4 regions of the Anaerosporomusa subterranea genome follow, and region 4 is predicted to be linked to each of the others. Evidence: riboswitches for the same ligand, from Rfam matches in the RefSeq annotation. Region 4 holds a riboswitch; each other region holds the start of a gene.
What was found. A riboswitch is a leader RNA that binds a small molecule or an ion and turns the genes downstream of it on or off. The one in region 4 is predicted to bind S-adenosylmethionine.

Region 1 (5,754 bases), on a different contig from region 4:
AAGCACTGGCCCTAACCCAGATCAAGGAGAACGATATCCCGATTCTTTTAGGTATTGCCAATAAGGTACGAGATGAGTTTACAGGTAAAGAAGTCGATACTTGCGAAATTGTCAATGCCCGTTCCGGCAATTGCTCCGAAAATTGCAAGTTCTGCGCCCAATCAGCTCATCACAAGGAAGTGAAATTAACTGTTTATTCCCTAATGAGTGAAGAAGAGATTGTAGCTGCAGCCAAAAAGGCTGAGATCGAAGGGGCCTACCGATTTTGCATTGTAACCGCCGGCTGCGGCATGAAAAGCGACCCTGACTTTCCGAAGATTCTGTCCGCAATCGAGCGTATTGGCCGTGAGACATCGCTTAATCGCTGTTGCTCTCTCGGGACGCTTGAGACAAGTCATGTGAAAGAATTAAAGGCGGCTGGCATTACTCGCTACCACCACAATCTTGAAACAAGCAGAAGCTATTTTCAAGAAATATGCACCACACACACCTACGACGAACGTGTACAGACGATCAAACGAATCAAGGCTGCTGGTTTGCAAGCCTGTTCCGGCTGCATCATCGGCATGGGCGAATCATGGAGGCAGAGAATCGAATTAGCCTTCGAACTCAAAGAACTTGACGTCGACTCTATTCCCATCAATGTATTGAATGCAATCGAAGGCACCGCCCTCGAAGATCAGCCTCGCTTGAATCCGATGGAGATCTTGCAAACCTTCGCTATTTTCCGCCTCATCCTGCCGACGAAGATTATCCGCTACGCGGGTGGCCGGGAACACAACCTAGGAGAACTTACTCCTCTAGGATTCCTTGCAGGGATTAATGGAATGCTGATGGGAAATTACCTCACCACCCACGGTCGCCAAGCGGCGGACGATCTAAAAACCGTACGCGGGCTAGGACTTACTCCGCTTCAGTCAAGCTAGAAAAATTTGCTTGACTGTAAGCTATGAAAGGTGAGCGGAAAGGATGATAAATGGCTGTCTTGAAACATAGTTTCAAGACAGCCATTTAGTGTTCTGTTTATATGAACTTGTCCAGCGCCAACTGGAACGCATCCGTACCAATACGCTTCACAACATCACTAAAGGATTCTCCGGGCGCTCTGTGGGCCTTAAAAGCGTTAACCAGACTTTCTACCGCCTTCGCTACACGATCAGCTGGCACAGAACCCTTTAGCTTGATTCCAAAACTTGCCTGAGGCCCCAGTCTGCCACCAATCGAAAATGTGAAAGCCTCGACGATCTGGTCGCCTACTTTTGCCACTGTGCCTTGAAGACCGATATCGGCAATTTGGTTCTGGCCGCAGGAGTTCACGCAGCCGCTGAAATGCACTACGATGGGAGTGTCCAACTCGACATGCTGATCAAGGTACTCCAGAATCTTTGCCGCACGCTGCTTCGTTTCAGCAACACCTAGCGGGCAGAATTGAGTGCCAGTACAGCTAATAGCATGCGCTGTGAATGGCTTAGGAAATGGGGTGAGCCGGGTTAGCACTTTTTCAGAAAGTACTGCTTCTGTCTTTGCGTCAGGAATATTGGGCAAGATAAGGTCTTGGGAATTCGTGGTGCGAATCGAACCGTCACCATACGTTTCGGCGATGGTTGCAAGCTCCTCTATTTCGTCGGCATAGAAACGTCCTAACGGAATCGACAAACCCAAATAATTCAAGCCTGATTGAACCTGTTGATGCAAGCCATATGAACAACCGGCATTCCAGTCAACAGTTAAATCTTTACCACGACTAGCTAGCGGGCCGGTTCGATTAATTAGTTCTTCCTGGAACTTCTCTACACCCCAGTCCTGCAGTAGAAACTTCAACCGAGCGTGGTTACGTTTTTCACGGTAACCGAAGTCGCGGAAAATAGTTGCTACCGCCTTTGCCACACTAAGTACTTCACTGGGAAGCACAAATAAATCGAGATCCTGCGCCATATAAGGCGCTGCCGATAATCCCCCGCCGACTTTCACATGAAAGCCGATGACCGTTTCCCCATTAACTTGTTTCTCTGCCGGGGTAAATGATAGATCATGAATCTCAGCGCTTGCCGGGTTATGAATACTTCCCGAAATCGATATCTTAAACTTGCGCGGCAAGTTAGAAAACTCTCTGTTGTTATGGAAGAAGTCTGACACTTCTTTTAGGATCGGGCTGGCATCGATGACTTCTTCCTGATCATATCCCGCCAGTGGATTGCCAACGATCGTGCGCGGGCAGTCGCCAGCAGATTCAATGCAACTAAGTCCGACTAAAGCAAGTCTCGCAAAGATATCTGGTAAATATTCTACACGGATCCAATGGAACTGAATCGCATGCCTTGTCGAGATATCCAGTAAATTGCGGCCATAATCACGGGCTATCTTGCCTAACGTGCGGGCCTGCAAAGAAGTGAGCACTCCGCCGGGAATTTTTACGCGCAGCAAGAAAAACCCATCTTCTTTCGGCCGAGAAATATACAGCCCCAACCATTTTAAGAGATCGAAGTCTTTTTCCTCAATTGCTGCAAAACCAAGCTTTGCAAAGCGCTCAATATCATTGATGATATCAAGGCCGTCTTTTTCCAATTTAATCAGTTCAACTTTATTTAACTTTGAACGATCTTGAGCCCAAACTGGTTCCATAAATTAAATCCTCCTGTCTGTTATCCAGGGATATCTTCAGACGGCTCCAATACAGGAACATCTACTCTAACTGTATTGGGGTATTTCAATCCGCTGCCCGTATTGAGCAAAACTGTCTTTTCTCCGGATTTTATCCAGCCGCTATTCAATAGCCGTTTATAGGCTGAAAGAGTAGCAGCTCCCTCAGGGCAGATAAATAAGCCTTCTGTCCTGGCCAGTTCCGCTTGGTCATGTAAAACCTCTTCGTCAGATACGGCGATTGTGCAACCGCCGGTTTGCTTGACCGCATCAAGAACCAAAAAATCGCCAAGCGCTTTCGGCACATTGATTCCAAACGCGATAGTGGAGGAATCCGGCCAAAATTCAGATGCTGCCTGTTTTTCTTCCCACGCCTTGACGATTGGCGCACAGCCTTCGGACTGGACAGCGACCAATCGGGGCATTTTATCGCCTATCCAACCAATCTCGCGTAATTCCAACAAGGCTTTGTAAATACCGATAATACCGACACCCCCGCCGGTAGGATAAAGGATGACATCAGGAACTTCCCAACCAAGCTGTTCAGCTATTTCCAGACCCATGGTCTTTTTGCCTTCAATCCGATACGGCTCTTTAAGGGTAGATGCATCTGTCCATTTGTTCTTACTTACCGCTCGTGCGATAATCTTGCCGGCATCGCTGATTAGTCCATTAACCAAATACAGCTTCGCCCCGGCGATGGCACACTCACTTCTGGTAATCGACGGCGCTTCAACAGGCATCACAATATAGGCATCGATCCCCGCCTTCGCGCAATAGATAGACCAAGCCGCACCGGCATTGCCATTGGTCGGCATGGCAATTGCTTTTACGCCAAGCTCTGCAGCGCAAGTCACCCCCATCGCCGCGCCACGGGACTTGAAAGTACCGCCGGGATTTAATCCTTCATCCTTCAGATACAGCCCGGTTGCTCCCAGGGAACGAGCTAGTTTCTCCAAAGGAATCAACGGAGTCATGACTTCTCCTAATGATATGATACTTGTTTCGTCCTGAAATGGCAACAGTTCGCGGTAACGCCACAGGTTATGCTTGCGTCTGGCCAATGCATCTTTGGAAAATGACGCTTTAACTTTGGCTAAATCATACCTCACTAATAGCGGCGCTCCACAAGTCGGACAAAGTTGGGCGATTTTGTGGGGTTCCAAATGCAAACCGCATTTGGAGCACTCTAAATGAGACACATACATGTCTAATCTCTCCCTTTGATTTTCTTTAAAATCTCCTGATCTACCATAACACAAACAAGGCCAAATCATCCCATAGGGGAATGATTTGGCCTTCAGTATTTCTGATCAGCACACAGTATGAAGTTCTCTTAGAGTATACACAAACACTTGGCAGGTGTCAAGGGGATGTTAAATTATTATTATTGACAGTATACTATACTATATGCTACTATTCAATTTAATTACATATCAATTACTCTTATCTAGAGTGGTCGAGGGACTGGCCCGATGACACCCGGCAACCGGCAGCAATGCAGTGGTGCTAATTCCAGCAGAACATTGTTCTGACAGATGAGAGGAGAGCGGAATAGAAAACCCCTTTCCTCGTGGAAGGGGTTTTTATTTTAATCAGAAAGAGGAGGCACCACATGCCAATTAAAATTCCGAACAACCTGCCTGCCACCAATGTTCTCGAAAGTGAGAATGTTTTTGTGATGTATGACAACCGCGCGTACACTCAAGATATACGTCCCCTTAAAATATTACTGTTAAATCTTATGCCGACAAAAATCGTCACAGAAACCCAACTCCTACGTCTGTTAGGAAATACACCCCTGCAGGTAGATATTGATTTTATGTATACCGCTACCTATGAGCCTACTAACACATCACCGGAGCATCTGATTAAATTTTACGAAACCTTTAATGATGTAAAATCGCGCAGATATGATGGCATGATTATTACCGGAGCGCCTGTCGAACAAATTCCTTTTGAACAGGTAGCGTATTGGGATGAACTTTGCGCCATTATGGAATGGAGCAAGACGCATGTATTCTCGACTCTCCATATTTGCTGGGGAGCTCAGGCAGGATTATACTACCATTACGGAATTCCCAAGTATGATCTTCCGCAAAAAATGTTTGGCGTCTTCCCGCACAAACGGCTCTGCCCAAAACATGACAAACTATTCCGTGGCTTTGATGATATTTTCTATGTTCCACACTCCAGACATACAGAAATCCGCCGCAGCGACATTGAAAAAGTTTCACAATTATGTATACTTTCAGAATCCTCCATTTCGGGTATTGGCACTGTCGCTGATATGAACAATAGGCGATTTTTCATTACCGGCCATTCAGAATATGATCCTTTCACGCTAAAAACTGAATATGACCGTGACGTGGCACAGGGTTTGCCAATTCAGATACCATACAATTACTACCCTAATGATGATCCTTCAGAAACACCAGTCGTTCTTTGGCGCGGCGCTGCCAACCTGCTATTTTCGAACTGGCTCAATTATTATGTTTATCAAGAAACCCCCTTCGATTTGTCTAAGCTGTAACAAAGGAGTGTTAAATTGAAGATCAGAGCCGTTAAGATTATCGACGGGGCTGCGCCAATAATATCCTGCCAATCCGAGATTAGCCAAATAAAACTGGTGTCCAAACGGCCTCTGAATGGCGAAGAAATCCGGGATATTTTCCGGATGATATCAGACAAACAAATTACTTTACAGCTGATTACTGTTCATATAACACAAATAGTCTTTTCCGTACCCTGTTTAATGGCAGGCGCTGTTATGGACCTATTTAGCCAATCTGAATACCGCATTAATGCCATTAATGATTGCGCGGAAGTCAATATTTCCGGCGTGCAGGTCAGTGATGTGCCGCAGATCACTGGGAAAATTATTGAAACGCTAAGTTCCTTGAACGTTGCGATCCTCCACTTAACTACTTCCCAATCCTCCGTGTCGGTTTTGGTGGAGCAAGCGCATTTACCTGCAGCAAGAAACACTATTCATGCTGCACTGCACTTATTTTGAGATTATATGAAAAAGCGGATTTGACGAAGAATACGGTAAAACGTTCTTCGTTCAAACCCGCTTTTCAGGAGGGAAGATTTAGATAATTCGTTTACGAT
Region 2 (5,754 bases), on a different contig from region 4:
GCCCAATTCTATTTATATTTTGTTGACAAAACGCTCTTACGAAATCGCCCCGTTTTATTGTTGCTAACTGATGATACCAAGCATAATCGATCTTTTTTCTTTGATCTTGAAAAAGTACTCTAGAATATAATAATGCTATGCGAAGAGAGGAGTTTCCGGTGTTGAAAAGTATGACCGGCTTCGGCCGCGGCGAATTCATGGACAACCATCATCGCTTCACTGTGGAGATCAAAGCAGTCAATCATCGTTATAATGAAATTGTTATCCGTATGCCTAAAAATCTTAACTCCCTCGAGGATCGAATTCGGCGCCGCGTGGCAGATTCATTAGCCAGGGGGCGTATCGACGTTTATATCACACTAGATGAGTACGGGGGGAAGAAACGATCCTTAAGGGTTGACAAAGAATTGGCGATCGCTTACTATAAAGCATTAAGAGAGTTGGCCGATGTTCTAGATTTACCTGCAGATATCGCACTTAGGCAAATCGCTTCCTATCCGGATGTTCTCAAGTCGGAAGAGGTTGTGGAAGACGCCGAACAGCTATGGCCCAAACTATCGGTCGCCCTTGATAGCGCAGTCGATAATCTACTCAAAATGCGCACGAGGGAAGGTGCAAATATCGAAAAAGACCTATCACATCGTCTAGGCATTATCGCTAAACATGCTGCAGTTATCGAAGAGCGTGCTCCCCAAATCATCGAGGAATATAACGAACGACTTCTGGTGCGTCTGCGTGAAACGCTTTCGTTGCTTGGGAACCAACCTGATGAGGCGCGTGTGTTGCAGGAAGTTGCTTGCTTCGCCGAACGCACCAATTTTACAGAAGAGTTAGTCCGTCTAAACAGTCATTTTGATCAGTTCTATCGAACCATTGATTCCGATGAATCGGTTGGCCGAAAACTGGACTTTCTTTTGCAAGAAATCAATCGCGAGACGAATACGATTGCCTCTAAAGCAAACGATTTTACTGTCGCAAACCTTGTTGTTGAAATGAAAAGTGAACTGGAGAAGGTCAGAGAACAAATCCAAAACATAGAGTAATGTAGGCTGCAGTTCGAATAAGAGTAGGAGGTTTTTATTAATGGATATCAAACTCATCAACATCGGTTTCGGCAATATCGTCTCCGCCAATCGGATCATATCAATCGTGAGTCCGGAATCGGCTCCCATCAAGCGCATTATCCAAGAAGCACGCGATCGGGGCATGCTGATCGACGCAACCTATGGACGCAGAACCCGCGCGGTCATCATTGCTGATAGTGATCATGTCATTCTTTCGGCTGTGCAACCAGAGACGGTTGCCCATCGGTTAGTCAGCAAAGATGTCAGCGACGATGCTGCAGAATAAACAGTAAAATTATATCTGATAGAAGGAGTCTATATGATGGCGCGGCAGGGAATATTAGTCGTACTTTCCGGCCCTTCCGGGACCGGGAAGGGGACAATATGCAAAGAATTGCTGCAGAACTATCCTAACCTGCACTATTCTGTTTCAGCTACAACACGGTCGCCTCGCCCAGGTGAAATAAACGGTGTTAATTACTGGTTTGTTTCCGAGGCAGACTTCAAATCGATGGCTGCCAATGATGAACTTCTGGAGTGGGCCGAGGTTTATGGGCGATTCTATGGCACGCCCATAAAGTATGTTAAGGAACAACTACAAAGTGGCCTAGATGTTATTCTCGAGATTGATATTCAAGGTGCTATGCAGGTTAAAGATAAATTTCCGCAAGGAGTATTTGTCTTTATTGTTCCGCCTTCAATTAATGAACTGGAAACGCGGATACATAAGCGGGGGACTGAAACGCAAGACCTCATTGATTTGCGTTTGAGTTGCGTATATCAGGAACTCTCGTTTATTTACAATTACCAATATGTTGTTGTCAATGATGAAGTGCCGGAGGCAGTCAGGAAAATTGCCGCTATCGTTGAAGCTGAAAAGTGCCTTGTTGCACGTAATAAGGAAATCGTTCACGAAATTGCCGGCAGGCAAATATCGCCTAAGGAGGCAGACTTATGATCCATCCTTCATTAGATGTGCTCGTCAACAAAGTGGATAGCAAATACACACTCGTAGTCCTAACCGCTAAACGAGCACGCGAAATCATGAGCGGGGAAGCAACAACGGCCGACAGCAAATCCAATAAACCTGTCACGTTAGCGTTGGAAGAGATTATTCAAAATCATGTTTCCTTTGAACGAACGAAAGTCGGCATTAAATAGGAGGATCGCAAGTGCTAGCAGGGAAAAACGTTGTTATTGGCGTGACTGGCGGCATTGCCGCATATAAAGCTGTTGAAATTGTCAGTTTGTTAAGAAAGGCTGGCGCCAGTGTGCATGTTATTATGACACAGGCCTCAGCCCAATTTGTCACTCCGTTAACATTTCGTGAAATGAGCGGCAATCCGGTTGCTGTTAGTATGTGGGATGAGCCAAAGCAATGGCATGTAGCTCATATTGCACTGGCAACTCTAGCAGATATCATGGTCATCGCACCAGCAACGGCCAATATCATTGGTAAGATTGCCAATGGAATTGCTGATGATATGCTTTCTACTACGGTTATGGCCACCCAAGCGCCGATTCTCTTGGCTCCCGCTATGAATACACACATGTATCAGAACCCCATTGTCCAAAACAACCTGAGCAAACTCGCAAATCTCGGGTATTATTTTGTCGATCCCGAATCCGGTTTGTTGGCTTGCGGCACCGAAGGTCCTGGACGACTGGCAGCCCCTGGACGAATTGTAGATGAAATTGCGGCCGTGCTTTCCTCTCGCGGAATACTCAAAGATAAGAAGGTAATCGTCACCGCAGGAGGAACGCGAGAACCAATTGACCCGGTACGCTTTGTTGGAAACCGATCAAGCGGAAAAATGGGCTATGCGATTGCAAAAGCGGCAGCTAAAATGGGAGCTAATGTTGTTCTGATATCTGGCCCTGTTTCCTTACCTACGCCGCAAGGAGTTAGGCGGATTGATGTCGAAACAGCAGCAGCGATGCGGGATGCTGTATTGTCTGAATATGATGACTCAAACATCGTGATCAAGGCAGCTGCTGTCGCCGATTATCGTCCCAAACAGGCTGCAGTGCATAAAATAAAAAAAACCGGCGATAGTTTGGTTTTAGAGTTAGAGAAAAATCCTGACATTCTCTCTGAGCTTGGCCAACACAAACAAAAGCAGGTTTTAGTTGGTTTTGCAGCAGAGACGCAAGATTTATTGCTACACGCTCAGGAAAAATTAACTCGCAAAAATTTAGACATGATTGTGGCTAATGATGTGACATTACCAGGCGCAGGCTTTAACACAGATACGAATATTGCTAAGTTGATTTTCCGTGATGGACATATAGAGGATTTACCTCTGATGTCGAAAGATGAGGTTGCACTAGTAATTTTGAATAAAGTTTCTCAACTCTTATAAAATATTTGCTAAAAACCTGTTGCATTTTATGCCCTTATCCCGTAGAATAATCATGGTGAAAATTACATAGTACTACTCATCAAGAGTTGGTGGAGGGACAGGCCCGATGAAACCGCGGCAACCATTTGAGCATTCTCAAAACGGTGCCAAGTCCTGCGGAATAGCCGCAAGATGGGAGAGAATAACACCCTCTCTTGAGGGAGTTTTTTTTTACTGTGAAAGGATAGTAATTAGGAGGTATATATCTATGCGTAGACTTTTTACTTCAGAGTCGGTTACTGAAGGACATCCTGACAAAATCGCCGACCAAATCTCGGATAGTGTACTTGACGCCATACTGGCGCAAGATCCTTATGCCCGTGTAGCATGCGAAACGCTGATCACCACTGGTTTAGTCCATGTTGTCGGTGAAATCACCACCAACTGCTATGTCGATATCCCCAAAATTGTTCGACACACGATTCGCGATATCGGATACACTCGTGCCAAGTATGGTTTTGACAGTGAGACCTGCGGTGTAATAACTTCCATTGATGAACAATCTGCTGATATTGCTTTAGGAGTTAACAAATCGTTTGAAGCGAAAAAAGGCGAACTCGAAACAGTTGAATCCATTGGCGCCGGCGACCAAGGCATGATGTTTGGTTTTGCGACAAATGAAACGCCTGAATATATGCCTTTGCCCATTTCCCTAGCGCATAAGCTTGCGCACCGTTTATCTGAAGTTCGCAAGAACGGAAAGATGAATTATTTGCGTCCTGATGGAAAAACTCAAGTCACCGTCGAATATGAAGAGGGCAAACCAGTCCGGGTTGATACCATTGTCATATCTTCTCAGCATAGTCCTGACGTGGAAGGGATACAAATTAACAACGATATTATTGAACACGTTATCAAACCGATCGTACCGGCACATTTACTTGATGAAAATACGAAATACTATATTAATCCAACCGGACGTTTTGTTGTTGGCGGACCACAAGGCGATTCTGGGCTTACAGGCAGAAAGATCATTGTTGACACCTATGGTGGCATGGCTCGTCATGGCGGCGGTGCCTTTTCAGGAAAAGATCCTACAAAGGTTGATCGCTCGGCGGCGTATGCGGCGCGCTATGTTGCTAAAAATGTAGTAGCCGCTGGATTGGCTGATAAATGTGAAATTCAGCTCGCCTATGCTATCGGCATTGCCAAGCCAGTTTCCGTATTAGTGGAAACTTTTGGCACAGCCAAGGTTGACGAAGCGCTGATCTCTCAGTTGGTCCAAAAGCATTTTGACCTGCGACCTGCCGCAATCATCCAATCACTTGATTTGAGACGTCCGATTTACCGTCAGACTGCTGCGTATGGCCACTTTGGTCGGGTTGATGTAGACCTGCCTTGGGAGAGAACAGATAAAGCAACTCTGCTCCGCACTGATGCAGGGATCAAGTAATACTCATAAGATTTCACAAAAGGACGATACTACGCTTGTAGTACCGTCCTTTTATTTCCGCACTCATTAGGCAGCCTTGTTTTGCGGTGAAAACATTAAAATCGGGCTATACTACAACAGTTGGCACTATTCACGATAAGAAGGGAGGGTAGTGAGACGAAATGAAGACACGAGACAAGACCACGAATTCTGTGTACCGGATCGGCGGTCTTATGGGTGAACATTGCGTTGACCGCATCGAGCATACTCTATCTCATCTTGATGGTGTAAGCCATGTAAACGTGGATCAGACTAATAAGCAGGTATCTGTAGAATATGACCCCAACATGGTTAAAAGTGGATATATCGAAGAAACGCTACAGACACTTGGCTACTCCATCAGGGAATAGGAGTTGATTTTATGTTCATGCGTTTCAAACCGCCAGGAAAACAGAGATTTAAACATTATTATAAACGCCCGGCCATGGAGGCTGCAGAGGAATGGGATGTTAGCCCATACGCCGGTTCAAGTTGTTTGGATGACTGCTCGCTGAGAGAAATATTGCATCCCTATTCGGAAAAAATGCATATTCGATAGCTGGTTTGGGCTCCGCTAATGGCGGAGCCCAAACCAGTTTATGACTAACTTCGACATTCTTCAAACATGGATGAAGAGGATTTTGGCTTTCTACAGCCAATGTAGTATAATAGCATTATTTAAGGATAAAGGAACACTTCATGAAAATTGGCGAGATCATAATCAATGTGCCTACGCGCTCCTTGCAGCAGGCATTCAGCTATATAATACCACCTGAGCTTGACTTTCTCGCACCAGGCTGGCGAGTTATTGTTCCTTTTGGCAATAGAGAGGCTGAGGGTTTTATTATTGCAACCCGCGATGGCGATCCGGCGGAAT
Region 3 (5,754 bases), on a different contig from region 4:
ATAACATGGTATCATGGGATATTCTTAGAGTCAACAATTTTCTAATCTTCATTTGCCTAATCAGGAAATGTAGGACTTTTCAATTTTTTGTAGAAGTATACTTAAAATAGTGAAGCTTGAAGGGGGCTTATCGTTATGACACCCACACTTAATGTGCTGATCCTCAATCCCCTGAGTGATCGCCACATCACTACCATCACGAATTTGGTTCCACAAGCTCGAATCACCGTTAGTGATTTGGAAAGTGCTCGAGAGTATATAGAGAATACCGACGTAATCGTTGCCATGGGGATGACTGATATTCGTCCGCTGTTTTCGCAAGCGCCGAAATTAAAGTGGGTTCATGCCTTAACTGCAGGAGTGGAGAATCTAGTTTTCCCCGAAATGCAAAATAGCAATGTAGTTTTAACCAATTCGCGCGGTATACATGGCATCCCGGTATCTGAGCATGTCTTATCACTCATCCTTGCGTTCAGCCGTTGCCTACATGTATTGATTAGGCAGCAAATCGATAAAAAGTGGAAGCGAACTTTACCTGATGAAATTCATGAAAAAACCATTGGCATTATCGGCTTAGGCAGTATTGGCCGTGAAATTGCCAAAAAGTCCAAGGGACTGGGCATGCAAGTATTAGCGACAAAGCGCAGAGCTTCCCAAGAGATTTTTGTTGATAAAATGTATGCTCCTGATAAACTGCTGGAAATGCTCTCCTTTTGCGACTTTGTTGTTGTTTCTCTGCCGCTAACGGAAGAGACGAGGGAGTTATTGCGTTTAGAGCACTTCACCGCCATGAAGCGGTCTGCCTATCTGATCAATATCGCCCGCGGCGATGTCATTCGTCAATCAGACTTGGTTCAGGCACTTCAAGAGGGATTAATTCGCGGCGCTGGCCTTGATGTCTTTGACCAGGAACCGTTGCCTGAGGACAGTCCCTTATGGGATATGCCAAATGTCATCATTTCTCCCCATGTTGCCGCCAGTTCGCCATATTATTTAGATAGGGCGATCAAGACCTTCGCCGATAATCTTGCCCGCTATGCAAACGGCGGAGAGATGTTTAATATTATCGACAAGTCCAAGGGATATTAAATAACAAAAAACCCGGCCGAAGCCGGGTTTTTGCTATTTCAGGGTAGAGGCTGTTACAAAATGTTCAGATGCTAGGCGCGACGAGGATTACGCCGCGCCGCGTACGATACGGGTACGCAAGCAAGTAACCGCAGGAGCAACAACGCAGATGGGCGTTTTGCAACAGCCTCTATTAATTCAAATCATCTGCTTGGCGCAGCAGGCTAAGTTCCTTTGAATCGGCCATGCCGGCAGGGTGATGATGATAGCGGACTAAATTGATGACCTGTTCTTCGGTTCCGGCTTGTCGCAGCAGTTTGGCGCCAATTTCTGGATGGTTCGCACTTACATAGAACGCATGGCGTAAGTTTTCCCAAGCACCGCCTCGTCCCTGTTTGCCCCACTTTTGAGCAAATCCGCTACCGAACACAGCCCTGCTGATAACAGCCATGATCTTATCGCTGGTGCTGACATCGCCTCGCCTGCGCCCAACATCATGTAACAGAGCTGCTTTGATCAAAACCGGCTGGTTAACTTCGCGCAGTCCACCAGCCAGCTCTGCTACAGTGTTTGCCACATTAAGACAATGCCGTTGATCTGGAAGGCTCATCTGCCTAAACAGCTCAAGTTCTGACTGAGTGAGATGCTTGGCGACAAAAGCCGCATCTTGCGGTGTAACTTCAGCCCGTATCGCTGATAACACTTGTTTAACGCGTCGCATTTACTCACCTATATACAGCAATTCCCGAAAACCGCGTTGACGTTGATTCTGTTCTGCCTTTGCTCTTAATTCAGCGATCGGTGAGAGTTCAACAACTGCGCCATCTTCGCGTAGTCGCCTAGTTGCTGCGATTGCCTCAAGTAGTTTTCCCTCTTGCCAACTTACATAAACGTCGCGCATGCCCTCTTGCTGATTGAGACCTTGCCGGTTAAGCGCCAGCAATAACCGCTCAATGCCCATTGCAAAGCCTGTGGCCGGACACTCCAGACCAAACGAAGCCAGCATGCGATCATAGCGTCCGCCGCCGCAGAAGGGGAACCCTAGTCCGGGAGTATATCCTTCAAACACCATGCCGGTGTAGTAATCGAAGTCACGAATAATGCCTAAGTCGAACGAAACATATTGCTGCAAACCATACGCGTGCAGCAATTCGAAAATAGCTTCCAAATTGTCGAGAGCGGCTCGGCTCGCAAAGTTAGTCACAAGGTCTCTAGCCGCGCTCAGTGCTTCCCGTCCACCACTCAAAAGTGGTATCTGACAAATTGCCGCTTGCTTTTCATTAGTCAGTCCACTCAGCTTCGTAGTGCGCTCGAGTCCCACTAAATCCCTTTTCACCAGACATTGTTTAATTTCTTGGCGTTCTTGCTCACTCAAGCCACCATCAGCCATGATACCGTTGATAAAATCCACCTGTCCCAGGCAAATGCGGAAATCGCGCAACCCGGCTGCAAGAGCGGCAGAAATAGCCAAGCCGATGACTTCAGCGTCAGCAGAAGGCTCAGATGCTCCCATCAACTCCACTCCAGCCTGGTGAAACTCGCATTGCCTGCCGGCTTGCGCTTCTTCATGGCGAAATACGTTTGTCAGATAAAACAGCCGCAACGGCAACGGCTTTTCCCGCAGCCGAGTCGCAGCCAATCTGGCAATTGGTATGGTCATTTCCGGTCGTAGCGCCAGTATTCGATTGCTACGATCAAAAAGGACAAACATTTGCTCAGACAGGTCTAAGCCCGTTCCGGTTGTTAAGGTCTGGAGATATTCCATTGTTGGAGTAACTACTTCCTCATAACCCCAAGAACCGAACTGGGTTGCCAACTTTTCCTCCAACACGCGTTTACCTCTGGCCTCAGCGGGCAAAAAGTCCTTAGTGCCATAGGGAATCTTGATTGCCGGCTCATTTGGTTTCATTGTCTCCTCCTTGCGCGAGTTGTTCCTCCAGACGCGTTAGCACGATATTATATCCGTCAGCGCCATAGTACAAACAGCGTTTAACACGACTAATTGTCGCTGTGCTTGCACCTGTTCGTTCGACAATTTCTTCATAGGTGTGACGCCGTTTTAACATACCCGCCACCTCAAGTCGCTGCGCTAGAGCCTTAATTTCACCAATGGTACAAACGTCTTCGAAAAATTGGTAACACTCTTCTTCTGTACGCAACAGCAAGATCGCCTTTACCAACTGATCGGTCAGTTCATCTTTCAGCTTTGGGTTTACCGTCATGACAGAATCCTCCTTTGTCTACACATATAACGCTAATTCGCCAATCATAACCATTTCCCTGCTTTACTTCTTTTATTCTTTACAAAGAGAAAATATAACAGAATAAGAGAACCGCTGTGGCGTCTTTGGGATATGGGCGAAACGATTTAGCGGTTAAAGCGTGCACTAAGATCGCTAGCGGCGCAAAGATAGTTATTATTCCGCTTTGCGGCGCTTGCGCCCTTCGCGGGCTTCGCGCTAACGACTTCTACGGTTATAGTTTCTGGACATTATAAAAAAGTATTGACTCCATATATTCAGTGTGCTAATATATATTTCATCAACTTCACACATTACCCATTCATCATGAGTTAGCTGAGGGACTGGCCCGATGACGCTGCGGCAACCATCGCTTTTGCGAAACGGTGCCAATTCCAACAGGAGTAATCCTGAGAGATGAGGGGAGACGGTATGTCTGCGTACCTCTTCACTCAGTGAAGAGGTTTTTGTTTTTTGTAGAAAGGAGAACAGCCTATGATTAACCTAAGTGGCATTGTAAAAACTTATCCGGGATCGTCGGGGCCGGTTCACGCGCTTAAAGGGGTCAGCATCCAGGTAAACAGCGGAGAAATATTCGGCGTCATCGGCAAAAGCGGCGCTGGTAAAAGTACGCTCATCCGTTGCATTAATATGCTGGAAAAGCCGACTGTTGGTACAGTCGTCGTGGATGGTCAGGAACTTTCATCCATGTCTGAAAGAGATTTGCGGGATGCCCGTAAGAAAATTGGCATGATTTTTCAGCACTTCAATCTATTGTCTTCACGTACGGTGTATGACAATATCGCTTTTCCGCTGGAATTAGTCGGCTGGGATAAGAAAAAGATTGAAGACGCGGTTTTACCTTTGTTAGATCTGGTCGGACTTAGCGACAAACGCAATCAATATCCTTCCCAACTAAGTGGCGGTCAAAAGCAGCGTGTCGGCATCGCCAGAGCGCTGGCAAGCCGGCCAAAGGTGCTGTTATGCGATGAAGCCACCTCTGCGCTTGATCCTCAGACCACACAGTCGATCCTGGAATTGCTAAAAGATATCAATAAAAGGCTTGGATTAACCATTGTCTTGATTACCCACGAAATGCAAGTCATTAAACAAATTTGCGACCGGGTTGCTGTGATCGAGAACGGTGTAATCATCGAACAAGGGCCTGTCATCGATTTGTTCGCCAAGCCAGAGACTACCACTACCCGCGAATTCATCCGGACGATTATCAACTATGATTTACCGGATATTTTCAAAGATACGGCCTTCTCGCCGGTTCCCTTGACAGACAGTCACTTAATCGTTCGCGTATCGTTTCTGGGAAAGGCCGCGAAAGAGCCGATCATCGCCTCCCTGATTCGCCACTGCAACGTCGATGTCAGTATTTTGTTTGGCAACATTGACCACATTCAGAACATACCGTTTGGAACATTAATCATTGAAGTAACTGGTGACACAACCTCAATGCAAAGCGCTCTAAACTATTTAGAAGCAAGAGAATTAGGAGTGGAGGTGATTGGCTATGTCAAACGAGATGCTCTTGCTATTAGCTGAATCACTGCTTGAAACGATATATATGGTTGGCGTCTCATCCTTCATCGCTACCTTGGTTGGCCTGCCGCTGGGAATAATCTTAGTGACAACTGCCCGCGGCCATATCCTGGAAAATATCGCACTCAACCGAACATTAGGCGCAATCGCTAACGCCGCCCGTTCCACTCCATTCATCATCCTAATGGTTGCGATTATTCCTTTAACCCGGTTGCTCGCCGGAACCTCGATCGGCACCAATGCCGCCATTGTGCCACTAAGTTTAGCGGCTATACCGTTTGTTGCGAGAATTATTGAGTCCGCACTGCAGGAAGTTGATCGCGGAGTAATTGAAGCAGCACAGGCGATGGGCGCGTCACCGACTCAGATTATCATCAAAGTTCTAGTCCCAGAAGCGCTGCCCGCAATTATTCTCGGTCTTACTCTCACGATTATTAATCTAATCGGTCATTCGGCCATGGCGGGCGCCATCGGTGGCGGCGGACTGGGCGATCTGGCCATCCGCTATGGCTATCAGCGTTTCCGGGCCGACGTTATGCTCATCACTGTCATTATCTTGATTGCTCAGGTTCAGATTGTACAATCCTGCGGTGATGCACTCGCCAAGAAGTTTAGGAAATAAGAAAAACGCTGCCACGGTCTTTGAGAACGAAAGAACGGTTTTTGGGCCGCGAAAACGCGAAAGGCGCTGCGTGTCTTTCGCGTTTTCGCGGCCAATCACTTTCACCGAGCGCAAAGGGATTGTGTTAAAATGGAGGATTATTAAAAATGAAAAAACTTTCCGTATTACTTCTTGTCGTATTTGCCGCCACTGTGTTCGCGGGTTGCGGCGGCGCCAAACAAGACGCGTCGAAAGCCAGCTCGATCAAAGTAGGCGTCACAGCAGGTCCGCATG
Region 4 (5,754 bases):
CGTCGATTAACCAACCCGTTAGTCGAAATGGTTAATGCCACTAACCAAATTAAAGAAGGCAATTTGGCAGTACGCCTTGATAGTACTTCTTCTAATGAAATTGGTGTATTGGCGATGAATTTTAATCAGATGGTTTCTGAATTGCGACAGCATCAGGAGAGCTTGGAGAATTTAGCCTTTCATGATGCACTAACTGGACTGCCCAATAGGGCACGTTTAAACTTACTGCTTGAAGAAGAAATGGCTAAGGCGCGTTGCGGTCAAGCAAGCGGGATTCTCTTGTTTATCGATATGGATGACCTCAAATCGGTCAACGACAATTTTGGGCATACCTTTGGCGATAAAGTTATTATCGAAGCTGGCAAGCATATTATTAATGCTGTCGGTGAACAGGCGTTGGTGGCTCGTATTGGAGGAGATGAATTTGTCGTTGTTCTGTCTGGAGAAGCCACCAGGGAGAGAGCAAGCCAAATCGCCGAACAAGCAATTCAGGAACTCTGCCGAGAGTATGAAGTCTCTGATGAACACTTTCAAATGTCAGCAAGTATTGGCGTTGTCATCTATCCTGAAGATGGTGATAGAGGCGAGGATCTCTTGAAGAAAGCCGATAGTGCGATGTATGCCGCCAAGCAAGCGGGCAGAAACTGCTGGCATTTTTATGAAGCATTCATGTTGCAAGATACTTATGAAAAGATGATGCTAACAAACGGTTTGCGTCGTGCTTTAGAGCGTGAGGAATTGTTCTTACATTATCAGCCGCAGTTTACGATGACGGGTGATATTGTCGGATTTGAGGCGCTGCTCCGCTGGAATAGCGCTGAATTTGGTTTGGTGTCGCCAGACCGATTTATCCCCTTAGCTGAGCAAAGCGGACTAATCTTGCCGATTGGGAAATGGGTACTTCAAGAAGCTTGCCGGTTTGCGCGGCGATTGGCTGATATGGAAAAAGAGAATGTTCATATTGCGGTTAATATATCACCGCGTCAGCTGATAGCGGATGACTTTGTAGACACTGTTTGTGACACGATTAAGAAGGCGGGTATAAAACCGGGACAAATCGAATTTGAGATTACAGAGAGTGCATTGATCGAATCGATGGAAGATAGTGCTATTAAACTGGAAGAGTTGCGACATATGGGAGTGACGCTTGCCTTAGATGATTTTGGTACAGGATACTCCTCGTTAACATACTTAATGAGCTTGCCGGTAGGGACATTGAAGATTGATAAATCCTTTATGGACAAGATTACCGATGGAAGAGAACAGTTGCAACTGGTGGGATCCATTATTAATTTGGGACATACTTTGGGTTTGGTCATCGTTGCTGAAGGAGTGGAAACTGAAAATCAGCTTGAGCTGCTACTGAAGATTGGCTGTGATCACATTCAAGGATATGTTTTTAGTCAGCCTATTCCGGAGGAAGAAGCTATCACGTTTATTTTTCCAAGGATTATATAAGAAGTAGCGTCTACATATTGAGAAGGTATAAGACGATACCAATAAAGTTGAGCTTTGGATCGCGTACTTTTGTTTGACTGCAAGCCAGGATGGCAATTACTATTAGGAAAAAGAAAGATTGCCGAAAGCGCTACGCCGGCGGCTTGAGTGATATTCATTGCTTCGAGCCGTTCGAGAAATAAAGAAGACCCGCAGGAAACCTTTTTCGTTTGCTCGTGGGGTTCAAGGAGAGTAATAAAAATGGCAATTGAAGCTGTAAAAGATTATTTTGCACAGCAAGGTAGAGCAAATGATGTTATGGAGTTTGAAGTCTCAAGTGCAACGGTAGAGCTTGCAGCACAGGCGTTGCAGGTTATTGCGGCTCGCATTGCAAAGACACTTTCCTTTAAGAATGAAAATGGATGCATTCTAGTTGTGACCGCCGGCGATGCAAAAGTGGATAATAGAAAGTTTAAGGATCAATTTGGAATCAAAGCAAAGATGTTAACCCCAGATGAGGTTCTTGAATTCACCGGTCATGCAGTAGGCGGTGTTTGTCCTTTTGCCATCAAGACTTCTAAGGTGAAGACATATGTTGACGTTTCAATAAAGCGGTTTGATACTGTTTTTCCAGCCTGCGGTAGTAGTAATTCGGCTATAGAGCTAACAAGCGATGAATTATATCAATATGCGCAAGGGTTGATGTGGGTCGACGTCTGCAAAGATTGGGTTGCATCGTGAAAAGTTTCGTGGTGACGATGTCGTTAGGCTTAGCCCAAAAGTAGACTGACGGTAATTGCCAGCCTAAACATATTGACAACGACATTTGAAGCTGATATTATATTAGCAATCGAATATTGACTCTTATCAAGAGTGGTCGAGGGACTGGCCCGATGACACCCGGCAACCGGCAGAAATGCAGAGGTGCTAAATCCAGCAGGAGAAATCCTGGAAGATGAGAGGGAACACAATGCGTGTTTTACCCCTCTCATCGAGAGGGGCTTTTTATTGCTCCGGGCAAAGGTTAAGGTGTCAAAGTGGATGCATACACTCTGGGACCTCCAGGCCACTCGCTAGTCGATATATTGAGAAAGTAGATTTTACATCAGTGGTGAAAGGTATTCAATTTTATCATTTTTAGGAGGTTATTTCATGAACAAGTTCACAAAAGCAATTGCACTTCTTATGACAACTCTTTTTCTACTCCTAGCGGTCGGCTGCGGCAGTTCTGAAAAAGCAGCTGACAAAGCAGCTGACAAGGGCGGCGCTAAAACCAGTATCAAGGTCGGAACTACTGCCGGCCCCCATGCGCAAGTAATGGAAAAGGTTAAGGCCGAAGCGGAAAAACAGGGCCTTAAGGTCGAAATCGTTGAATTTAACGATTACATTCAGCCTAATGTGGCATTGGCACAGAAGGATCTCGATATTAACGTGTACCAGCACAAGCCATTCCTTGAAAGAGCCATGGCTGACAGACAGTATAAATTTGTCGCTACCGGTAAATCAATCATCCTTCCCATGGGCATATACTCCAAGAAGGTAAAAGCCATCGCTGACTTGAAGCCGAAAGCAACTATCGCTATTCCTAATGATCCTACTAACGGCGGCCGTGCTTTACTGCTGCTAGAAAAAGCCGGAGTTATTAAGCTCAAGCCGGGCGTAGGCGTGCATGCTACTGTCCTTGATATAGCGGAAAATCCGAAGAACTTCAAAATCATTGAAATTGAAGCTGCCCAGACCCCTCGATCCTTGGATGACGTGGATCTCGTCGCTATTAACACAAACTATGCACTTCCTGCCGGCCTTGTTCCTGCCAAAGACGCACTCTTAGTGGAAGACGGCAACTCTCCTTATGCTAACCTGATCGTGGTCAGAGCGGAAGATAAGGATAATCCTACTTATCAAAAATTCGCAAAGATTTATCAATCAGAGCCTATTAAACAATTTGTTCTCGATCATTTCAAAGGCACCATTCTCCCAAGCTGGTAAGAAAAAGTGGATAGACACTGAAATTGTGACCACAGTAGTACATAACAGTCTACTGTGGTCACTTCTTAAGGAGTAATAAGCATGGAAACTATTAAAATCCCCTATGGAAATGACACTAAAGAGTTCCGCGTGCCGAAGAAAAATATTGTTGGTGTGTATTCGCCAAAAGATTTTGAAGCAGTGCCTGATGTTCGCAGGGAAGTAGTCCGAGCTGTCAACCATCCGATTGGCACTAAAACTGTAAAGGAGCTTGCCCAAGGAGCTCAAAAAGTGGTATTGGTAGCAGATGATAACACAAGATTGACACCTACAGACAAGATTATTCCAATACTATTAGATGAGTTAAACGATGCTGGGGTTAAAGATGAGCAAATTACTGTCATTATTGCTCTAGGTACGCATCGTTTCATGACACAAGATGAAATCCTTTTAAAGTTTGGTGAAGAAGTAGTTCGCCGGGTAACGATTAAAAACCATGATTATAAGAATTTTGATCTGCTGGAGGATTTAGGGGAAACTTCGAATGGTACCAGAATTTTAGTTAATAAAGAAGTAGTTCAAGCAGATTTTAAGATTGGCATTGGCAGTATAGTGCCTCACATTGTTCCTGGATTTGCTGGTGGAGCTAAGATCGTTCAGCCAGGCATTTCAGGTGAGCAGACAACCGCCGGAACCCATCTTTTGAGCTTTCGGTCACCTCGCTTGAACCTGGGACTTCGTGAAAACCCGGTGCGTAATGAACTGAATAGCATTGCTAAAGCTGTTGGCTTGCATACGATCGTTAACACAGTGCTGAATCGGCATGGGGGAGCTGTGGGGGTTTTTTACGGTGATACAGTAGAAGCCTTTAATGCTGGCGTAGATCTAGCTGAAAAAGTATATTCCGTCGAGATCCCTGAGAAAGCGGATATCGTGGTGGCCGGCTCTTATCCGTGTGATTTGGAATTCTGGCAGGCGCACAAAGCATTGTACCCTGCTGATTTGGCTGTTAAAACGGGAGGAATTATTATACTCGCAACTCCTTGCCCTGAAGGCGTAGCCGTAATGCATGCAGATGCTTTAGAGATAACTAATAAGTCAATTGCTGCTATAGAGAATATGATCAGCAGAAAAGAAATCCAGGATGAAGTAGCAGCATCTGCGGTTATTGGATGGGCTAGGGTTAAGGAACATGCATCAGTCTATCTGGTGTCGGACGGCATTTGTGACGAAGATGCTATGAAATTAGGTTTTACACCATGCGTGTCTATCGATAAGGCATTGGAAAAAGCGTTTGTAGAAAAAGGCTGCGATGCCAAGGTTACTGTATTAACCCATGCTCCTGACATGCTGCCGGTCGTAAAGGGGACGAAGTAGAAGGTATCCTATGAGAGAGGAAGAGGTGACATGATGAAGTTCCAAGGGTATAGACGGCCTGATGGAAAAGTCGGGGTTCGTAATCATGTATTGATTTTGCCAAGCGTTACTTGTGCAAACCGGGTAGCACGAGGAATTTCACAATCAGTGATTGGAACAAATTGGATAGAACATCAACATGGATGCGGCCAACTGGGAGCAGATGCTGATTTAACTGCCCAAGTACTGGTCGGCCACGGCGCTCATCCCAATGTATTCGGTGTGATTGTTGTTGGACTAGGATGTGAAACCATTCGGGCTCAGGATATAGCTGCCAACATCAAAAAACACTGCCCCTATAAAGCAGTGGAGACTGTTATTATACAGGACGCTGGCGGATCAGTGAACGCGATTGCCCAAGGCGTTAGTTTGGCAAAGCAAATGGTAAACGATGCATCGCTTTCCAAGCGTGTTTCGATCGATGCTTCGGATCTAATACTTGGCACAGAATGCGGTGGTTCGGATGCTTGCTCCGGTATTTCAGCGAATCCGGCGTTGGGAGTTGCAAGCGATCTACTCATTGATGCTGGTGGGACTGTTATATTGGCTGAAACAACTGAGATTATCGGCGCTGAGCACATTATCGCTGGAAGGGCGGTTAATGCTCAAGTCGCTGCTCGATGTTTCGAACTGATAAACTCCTGTGAAACAGAGGTTAGAAAAATGGGTGTTGATATGCGTGGCAGCCAACCAAGTCCTGGAAATATCGAGGGCGGACTTTCATCCATTGAAGAAAAATCGCTTGGTTGTATCCATAAGGCTGGTACGAGGCCTCTGCAGGCTGTGATTGATTATGCTTCACCTGTGAATATGAAAGGCTTGGTCTGGATGGATACTCCAGGACATGATATTGAGCAACTTACAGGAATGGTTGCTGGAGGGTGCCATTTAGTGGTCTTTACTACTGGACGCGGTACTTGTTGCGGTTCGCCG

Region 1: another riboswitch for S-adenosylmethionine. It lies ahead of metA (homoserine O-acetyltransferase MetA); the one in region 4 lies ahead of AXX12_RS18555 (MetQ/NlpA family ABC transporter substrate-binding protein).
Region 2: another riboswitch for S-adenosylmethionine. It lies ahead of metK (methionine adenosyltransferase); the one in region 4 lies ahead of AXX12_RS18555 (MetQ/NlpA family ABC transporter substrate-binding protein).
Region 3: another riboswitch for S-adenosylmethionine. It lies ahead of AXX12_RS15615 (methionine ABC transporter ATP-binding protein); the one in region 4 lies ahead of AXX12_RS18555 (MetQ/NlpA family ABC transporter substrate-binding protein).

Annotation. Positions count from the first base shown of each region.
Region 1 covers NZ_LSGP01000026.1:81,992-87,745, reverse strand. The annotation lists gene bioB (biotin synthase BioB) at 1-926, shown strand, start outside; gene AXX12_RS17235 (nitrite/sulfite reductase) at 1,024-2,622, opposite strand; gene AXX12_RS17230 (threonine synthase) at 2,643-3,848, opposite strand; SAM riboswitch class I at 4,084-4,185, shown strand; gene metA (homoserine O-acetyltransferase MetA) at 4,256-5,173, shown strand; gene AXX12_RS17220 (ACT domain-containing protein) at 5,189-5,656, shown strand; gene AXX12_RS17215 (DUF2325 domain-containing protein) at 5,748-5,754, opposite strand, start outside.
Region 2 covers NZ_LSGP01000013.1:340,145-345,898, reverse strand. The annotation lists gene AXX12_RS05265 (hypothetical protein) at 1-123, shown strand, start outside; gene AXX12_RS05260 (YicC/YloC family endoribonuclease) at 159-1,043, shown strand; gene remA (extracellular matrix/biofilm regulator RemA) at 1,084-1,350, shown strand; gene gmk (guanylate kinase) at 1,387-2,022, shown strand; gene rpoZ (DNA-directed RNA polymerase subunit omega) at 2,019-2,225, shown strand; gene coaBC (bifunctional phosphopantothenoylcysteine decarboxylase/phosphopantothenate--cysteine ligase CoaBC) at 2,237-3,427, shown strand; SAM riboswitch class I at 3,501-3,605, shown strand; gene metK (methionine adenosyltransferase) at 3,675-4,859, shown strand; gene AXX12_RS05230 (heavy-metal-associated domain-containing protein) at 5,021-5,248, shown strand; gene AXX12_RS19195 (hypothetical protein) at 5,260-5,436, shown strand; gene priA (primosomal protein N') at 5,577-5,754, shown strand, end outside.
Region 3 covers NZ_LSGP01000025.1:135,760-141,513, forward strand. The annotation lists gene AXX12_RS15595 (D-2-hydroxyacid dehydrogenase) at 136-1,089, shown strand; gene AXX12_RS15600 (HD domain-containing protein) at 1,262-1,789, opposite strand; gene hisZ (ATP phosphoribosyltransferase regulatory subunit) at 1,790-2,977, opposite strand; gene AXX12_RS15610 (YerC/YecD family TrpR-related protein) at 2,964-3,290, opposite strand; SAM riboswitch class I at 3,628-3,732, shown strand; gene AXX12_RS15615 (methionine ABC transporter ATP-binding protein) at 3,804-4,862, shown strand; gene AXX12_RS15620 (methionine ABC transporter permease) at 4,831-5,481, shown strand; gene AXX12_RS15625 (MetQ/NlpA family ABC transporter substrate-binding protein) at 5,628-5,754, shown strand, end outside.
Region 4 covers NZ_LSGP01000028.1:122,344-128,097, forward strand. The annotation lists gene AXX12_RS18545 (bifunctional diguanylate cyclase/phosphodiesterase) at 1-1,458, shown strand, start outside; gene AXX12_RS18550 (YbaK/EbsC family protein) at 1,699-2,178, shown strand; SAM riboswitch class I at 2,299-2,399, shown strand; gene AXX12_RS18555 (MetQ/NlpA family ABC transporter substrate-binding protein) at 2,590-3,426, shown strand; gene AXX12_RS18560 (nickel-dependent lactate racemase family protein) at 3,508-4,782, shown strand; gene AXX12_RS18565 (UxaA family hydrolase) at 4,816-5,754, shown strand, end outside.